Lichenicola cladoniae: one gene and its partner. The protein of the gene in region 1 binds, or shares a complex with, the protein of each later gene. Links are inferred from orthologs where the notes say so. Each region holds a gene or a part of one and is shown in the gene's direction. Other genes may lie near its edges.

Region 1 (3,282 bases):
TCCGATGTCACCAGCACCTTGGTGCCGAGTGGCAGGGTTGGATGAGCGCAGGTCAGCTGCATCGGATCGAAGCGGGCGCCGCTGGATGTGCGCCGTCCGGCATGGTCGCGGCCATACCAGCTTGCGACGCCGCTCTCGGACCAGGCGAGCGCAGACCGGCCGGCTTCGGCGACATGATGAGCATGCAGCGCGAAACGGGCCTCGACGGCCCGGGCCCAGGCAGTGACCTGATGATGAGGTGCCGCCTCGACCGGTGCCGGGTCCGAGGTTGCGGTGGCGGGATCGAGTGCCGCTTGCTCGGCGAGACGCGAGTGGACCGCCCCTGCCCAGCTTGTCGGTGCGACGGCGACGGGTGCTGCGATCGATCCAGAGGTGCCGAGGCCGAGAAGGGCCGCAACGGCTAGCGAGGCGAGCTGCGTCGCGGAAAGGGCGAGGGCCCTGTTGCTCTGAGGTCGCAAGCTCGTCGATCGCACGTTTTGGTCGTCCCACACCGTTCCCGAGCACTAGAGGCGTACCTAATCAGAAGATCAAGCCTGAATAGCGCCGTCCAAACATGAACAGAGCATAAAGAGGCCTTTATATGCTTTTCGGTCGCAATTCGGGTGACAGCATTGGGGAATTTGAGACGAAGAAGAAGATGACTCTACTGGGTAGACATCAGCGTTATATTGTGCGGCGCACCCAGCCATGCGTGTGCCAGCGGCAACAGCGTGGCTTGGATGTCGCGATCGCCGTCATGTGGCCCGGATGCCCTTGGAGCACCGGTGGCGACATGCTAACGCCGCGTGACAATGACGCCTCCGCTCATCGCCGTGCTGAACGGCCCCAACCTCAACATGCTCGGTCTGCGCGAACCCGCCATCTACGGAAGGGCGACGCTCGACGATGTCGAGCAGATCTGCGTCCAGGCTGCCGAGCGCCTGGATGTCGCGATCGACTTCCGCCAGACCAACGGCGAGGGCGAGCTCGTGTCCTGGGTGCAGGAATGCCGTGGCCGCGCGCGCGGGATCCTGATCAACCCGGGCGCCTATACCCATACCTCTATCGCATTGCTCGACGCGCTGACGGCTGTCGCGTTGCCGGTCGTCGAGGTGCATATCTCCAACATCCACCGTCGCGAGGAATTCCGCCGGCACTCCTATGTCAGCCAGGCGGCTGTGGGCGTGATCTGCGGGCTCGGGGTGCGTGGATATGCGCTGGCGCTGACCGCGCTGGCCGACATCATCATGGACGAGGACGAACGATGAGCCGCCTGCCCGTCGACGTGGACGCGATCCGCGCACTGGCCCAGATCCTGACCGAGACCGGTCTGACCGAGATCGAGGTCGCGGAGAAGGACAGCCGCATCCGCGTGGTCCGCGCCCCGGCGCAGATGGTGCAGGCCTATGCCGCACCGTCCGGCCCCGGAACGGCGCTCGCACCGGCTGCAGGCCCGGCGATCGCGGATCCGGCCGACCTGTCCAAGCACCCGGGCGCGGTCACCAGCCCGATGGTCGGCGTGGCCTACCTGTCGCCCGAGCCGAGCGCGCCGGCCTTCGTAACCGAAGGCCATGCGGTCACCGCCGGACAGACGCTGATGCTGATCGAGGCGATGAAGACCTTCAACCAGATCAAGGCGCCGCGCGCGGGCACCCTGAAGAAGCTGCTGGTCACCTCCGGCTCGCCGGTCGAGTTCGGCGAAGTCCTGGCGGTCATCGAGTGATCGCCGCCTGATGTTCGACAAGATCCTGATTGCCAACCGCGGCGAGATCGCGCTCCGGGTGCTGCGCGCCTGCCGCGAACTGGGCATACGCACGGTCGCGGTTCATTCGACTGCCGACGCCGAGGCGATGCATGTGCGGCTGGCGGACGAGAGCGTCTGTATCGGCCCGCCGGCGTCGCGCGACAGCTACCTCAACATCCCGGCGATCCTGACCGCGGCGCATCTGTGCGGTGCCGATGCGATCCATCCGGGCTACGGCTTCCTGTCCGAGAATGCCGGCTTCGCCGAGGCGGTCGAGGCGCATGGCCTCACCTTCATCGGACCGTCGCCCGACCATATCCGGATGATGGGCGACAAGATCACCGCCAAGACCGCCATGCGCAGTCTCGGCGTGCCGCTGGTGCCGGGTTCGGACGGAGCGCTCGCCGACCTCGATGCCGCCCGCACGGTCGCGGCCGAGATCGGCTATCCGGTGCTGATAAAGGCCGCCGCCGGTGGTGGCGGACGCGGCATGAAGGTCGCCGAGACCGCGAACGATATCGAGGAAGCCTGGCGCGTCGCCCGCACCGAGGCCAAGGCCGCGTTCGGCAACGACGAAGTCTATCTCGAGAAGTATCTCGACAAGCCGCGCCATATCGAACTGCAGATCATGGCCGACAATCATGGCGCCGTAGTGCATTTCGGCGAGCGCGACTGCTCGCTGCAGCGCCGGCACCAGAAGCTGCTCGAGGAGGCCGGTTCCCCTGCCCTCACACAGGAGGAACGCCGCGCGATCGGCGAGACCGCAACCTCTGCTCTGAAGAAGCTCGGCTACCGCAATGCCGGCACGCTCGAGTTCCTGTACCAGGACGGCCAGTTCGCCTTCATCGAGATGAACACCCGGCTGCAGGTCGAGCATCCGATCACCGAGATGGTGTGCAACGTGGACCTGGTGCGCGAGCAGATCCGTATCGCCGCCGGCCAGCCGCTCGGCTACACGCAGGAGCAGGTCCGCTTCGAGGGCCATGCGATCGAGTGCCGGATCAACGCCGAGGACCCGGACACCTTCATGCCGACCCCCGGCCGCGTCACCGTGTTCCATCCACCGGGTGGCCTGGGTGTCCGGATCGATAGCGCGCTCTACGCCGGCTACGTGGTGCCGCCGTATTACGACAGCATGGTCGCCAAGCTGATCGTGCATGCGCCAACCCGTCCCGAGGCGATCGCCCGGATGCAGCGGGCGCTGGACGAGTTCGTGATTTCGGGGATCAAGACCGTAATCCCTTTGCACCAGCGCATCCTTGCGGACCCGGAGTTCCGTGCCGGCGACTACACCATCCACTGGCTCGAACAGTTCGTCGACAAGCCGCACTAGGCGGTCGCTGAACATCGGCGCGATGGACACGCCGTTCTGCCTGGTATCGACCGCCGAGCGGCCATCGATCCGAACCGTGCGCCGATGCTTATCTGCGCTGCCCTGAGCGGGTAGTAGCCGCAAGCCGCGTACCTGTTCACGACCATCGTCGTGATACAGCGTCTGATCCGGACGGCGCCAACAGCGCGATCAGGGTTTCATTCAATGGGCTGGCCGCTGGCCGCTA
Region 2 (3,317 bases), 1.4 Mb from region 1 along the record:
GGTCGAGGGCCGCCTTCCGGATGCGGTCGTGGCGTCGATCGGCGGCGGCTCCAACGCGATGGGGATTTTCCATCCGTTCCTGGACGATGCCTCGGTCAGGCTGATCGGCGTCGAGGCAGCCGGGCGCGGCCTCGACAGCGGCGAGCAGGCCGCCAGCATAAGCCGCGGCCGTCCGGGTGTGCTGCACGGCAACCGCACCTACCTGCTGCAGGACGAGCACGGCCAGATCCAGGAAGCACATTCGATCAGCGCCGGGCTGGATTATCCCGGCATCGGGCCGGAGCATTCGTGGCTGCACGATATCGGCCGGGCCGAATACGTAGCGATCACCGACGACGAGGCGCTCGCCGCGTTCCAGCTCTGCACCAGCACCGAGGGCATCATCCCGGCGCTCGAATGCGCGCATGCCCTGGCGCACGTGGCAAAGATCGCGCCGGCGATGGGCAAGGACGAGATCATCGTGATGAATCTCTCCGGTCGGGGCGACAAGGACATCTTCACCGTCGCCGAGCATCTGGGCGTAAGCCTGTGAGCCGGATCGCCGCCCGGTTCGCCGCCCTCAGGCAGGCCGGTCGCGGCGCGCTGATCCCGTATCTCGAAGCAGGCGACCCTGACCTTGACACCGCGGCGGCTATCCTGCGCGGCATGCCGGGTGCCGGTGCCGACCTGATCGAGATCGGCGTTCCCTTTACCGATCCGATGGCGGATGGACCGACCATCCAGGCGGCGTCCAAGCGCGGATTGCTGGCCGGTGCGACGCTCGGCCGCACGCTGTCGATGGTGGCTAGCTTCCGCGAGCACGACGTCGACACGCCAATCATCCTCATGGGCTACCTGAACCCGATCGACAGCTACGGCCCTGCACGTTTTTGTGCCGATGCCGGGCGTGCAGGGGTCGACGGGCTGATCGTGGTGGACCTGCCGTCGGAAGAAGCCGACCTGCTGGAAAACCATGCCGCCGAGCATGGTCTCGACATCATCCGGCTGGTCGCCCCGACCACCGATGAAGTCCGGCTGCCCACCGTGCTCCAGGGCAGCTCCGGCTTCATCTATTACGTCAGCATCACCGGCGTGACCGGCACCCGTACCGCGTCCGAGGCCGATCTGGTCCTGGCCCTGCCGAACCTGCGCAAGGCGACCGACCTCCCGGTGGCGATCGGCTTCGGCATCCGCACTCCGGCCCAGGCGGCTGCGGCCGTCAGGGTGGCGGACGGTGCGGTGGTCGCCTCTGCCCTGATCGAGACGCTGGCGAAAAGCCTGGACCGGCACGGCCAGGCCGGTCCCGATACGGTAAGCCTGGTGCTCGACCAGGTCAGGATGCTGGCCGAGGGCGTCAGGACGGCACGCGTGGGCGCACAGGTTAAGGAAATCGTCGCATGAGCTGGCTGACCACTTACGTCCGGCCGAAGATACGCAACCTGCTCGGCAAGCGGGACGTGCCAGACAATCTCTGGACGCAGTGCGAATCCTGCAACCAGATGATCTTCAGCAAGGACCTGCAGAAGTCGCTGAACGTGTGCCCGCACTGCGGTCATCACATGCGCGCCCTGGTGAACGACCGGCTTGCCTGGACCTTCGATGACGGCCAGTTCACCCGCATCGAGCTGCCCAAGGCGCCGGCCGATCCTCTCGGCTTCCGCGACCAGAAGAAATACACCGATCGCCTCAAGGAAAACCGCACCAAGACGCATCTCGACGAGGCGCTGGTCGTGGCGCACGGCACCATCGTCGGTAACAAGGCCGTGGTCGCCGTCATGGCGTTCGAGTTCATGGCCGGCACGATGGGTGCGGCTCTAGGTGAAGGCATCGTCGCCGCCGCCCGGCTGGCCGTCCTGCAACAGGCGCCGCTGGTCATCTTCACCGCATCCGGTGGAGCCCGCATGCAGGAGGGCATGATCAGCCTGATGCAGATGCCGCGCACCACCATCGCCGTGCAGATGGTGAAGGAAGCGGGCCTGCCCTACATCGTCGTGATGACCAACCCGACCACCGGTGGCGTCACTGCGAGCTTCTCGATGCTGGGCGACATCCAGATCGCCGAGCCCAACGCCCTGATCGGTTTCGCGGGCCCCCGGGTGATCGAGCAGACGGTGCGCGAAACCCTTCCCGACGGCTTCCAGCGCTCCGAATACCTGCTGGCGCATGGCATGCTCGACATGGTCGTCCAGCGGTCCGAGATGCGCACGACGCTGGGCCGCCTGCTCTCCCTGCTCGGCACCAGGGATACGCTGGTCAAGGCTGCCGCCTACGCGGCCTAGCCCATGCTGTCGCCCGAGTTCAGTGGCCGTAGCGTTCTCGTGCTGGAGCGGCTGCAGCGGCTTTATCCGGCACTGATCGACCTCAGCCTCGGCCGGCTGGAAGCGCTGCTCGGCAAGCTGGATCATCCGGAACGGAAGCTGCCACCGGTCATCCACGTTGCCGGCACCAACGGCAAGGGCAGCACCTGCGCGCATCTTCGCGCGATCGCCGAGGCGGCCGGGCTCAGCGTGCACGCAACCACCAGCCCGCATCTGGTCGACGTCACCGAGCGGTTCCGGGTCGCCGGCCGACTGGTGACCGAGGCGCATCTGGTGGCGACGCTCGAGCGCATCGAGCACGTCAATGCCGGTGCACCAATCACCGTGTTCGAGGTGCTGACCGCCTGCGCGTTCCTGCTGTTTTCCGAAACGCCGGCGGACCTGGCCATCATCGAGGTGGGGCTCGGCGGCCGTTACGACGCGACCAACCTGCTCGCAGGCCCCGCCGCCTGCGCCATCGCATCATTGTCGATGGACCATGAAGGGTTTCTCGGGAACACCCTGGCCGGTATCGCACGGGAGAAGGCCGGCATCATCAAGCCGGGATCGCCGATCGTAACCGGGCGGCACCAGCCGGAAGCGCTGGCCGAGATCGTCGCGGAAGCCGATCGGCAACAGGCGCCGCTCCTGCTGCGCGACCGCGACTGGACCATCGAGCGCACCACGAACGCCGCGCAGCCGCTCCGCTACCAGGACCGGCATGGGGTGGTGGACCTGCCATTGCCCGGCCTGGACGGCCCGCATCAGATCGACAATGCCGGGCTGGCGATCGCCGCGCTGCGCGCATCGGGACTGGCACTTCCGGAGCATGCCTTCGCCGGCATCGCGCAGGCGACGTGGCCGGCACGGATGCAGCGCCTGACCGGCCGATTGGCGACGACCCTGCCGCCAGGCTGGGAGCTCTGGCTCGATGGCGGCCATAATCCCGGCGCCGGCCTGGCACTCGCGGCAACGCTCGACGGCTGGTCGGACCGGCCGGTGCATCTGCTGGTCGGCATGAAGCAGAGCAAGGACCCGGCC

Evidence for each region.
Region 2: the proteins of HN018_RS14820 (region 1) and accD are in contact, whole or in part, in a solved structure (PDB 8UXZ), measured with the Escherichia coli proteins. The link is inferred for Lichenicola cladoniae from one-to-one orthologs.

Annotation. Positions count from the first base shown.
Region 1 is NZ_CP053708.1:3,257,314-3,260,595, forward strand. Bases 8-2,972 are described here. They hold HN018_RS14820 (acetyl-CoA carboxylase biotin carboxyl carrier protein), read left to right. Parts: upstream 8-1,243; coding sequence 1,244-1,702; downstream 1,703-2,972. Other genes in these bases: HN018_RS14810 (septal ring lytic transglycosylase RlpA family protein), read right to left, coding at 8-458; aroQ (type II 3-dehydroquinate dehydratase), read left to right, coding at 792-1,247; accC (acetyl-CoA carboxylase biotin carboxylase subunit), read left to right, coding at 1,713-2,972. Also shown: more of HN018_RS14810, read right to left, coding at 1-7; more of accC, read left to right, coding at 2,973-3,056; sthA (Si-specific NAD(P)(+) transhydrogenase), read right to left, coding at 3,280-3,282. UniProt on the Escherichia coli protein: This protein is a component of the acetyl coenzyme A carboxylase complex; first, biotin carboxylase catalyzes the carboxylation of the carrier protein and then the transcarboxylase transfers the carboxyl group to form malonyl-CoA.
Region 2 is NZ_CP053708.1:4,692,011-4,695,327, reverse strand. Bases 318-3,317 are described here. They hold accD (acetyl-CoA carboxylase, carboxyltransferase subunit beta), read left to right. Parts: upstream 318-1,376; coding sequence 1,377-2,258; downstream 2,259-3,317. Other genes in these bases: HN018_RS21280 (bifunctional folylpolyglutamate synthase/dihydrofolate synthase), read left to right, coding at 2,262-3,317; trpA (tryptophan synthase subunit alpha), read left to right, coding at 529-1,380; trpB (tryptophan synthase subunit beta), read left to right, coding at 318-532. Outside these bases: more of trpB, read left to right, coding at 1-317.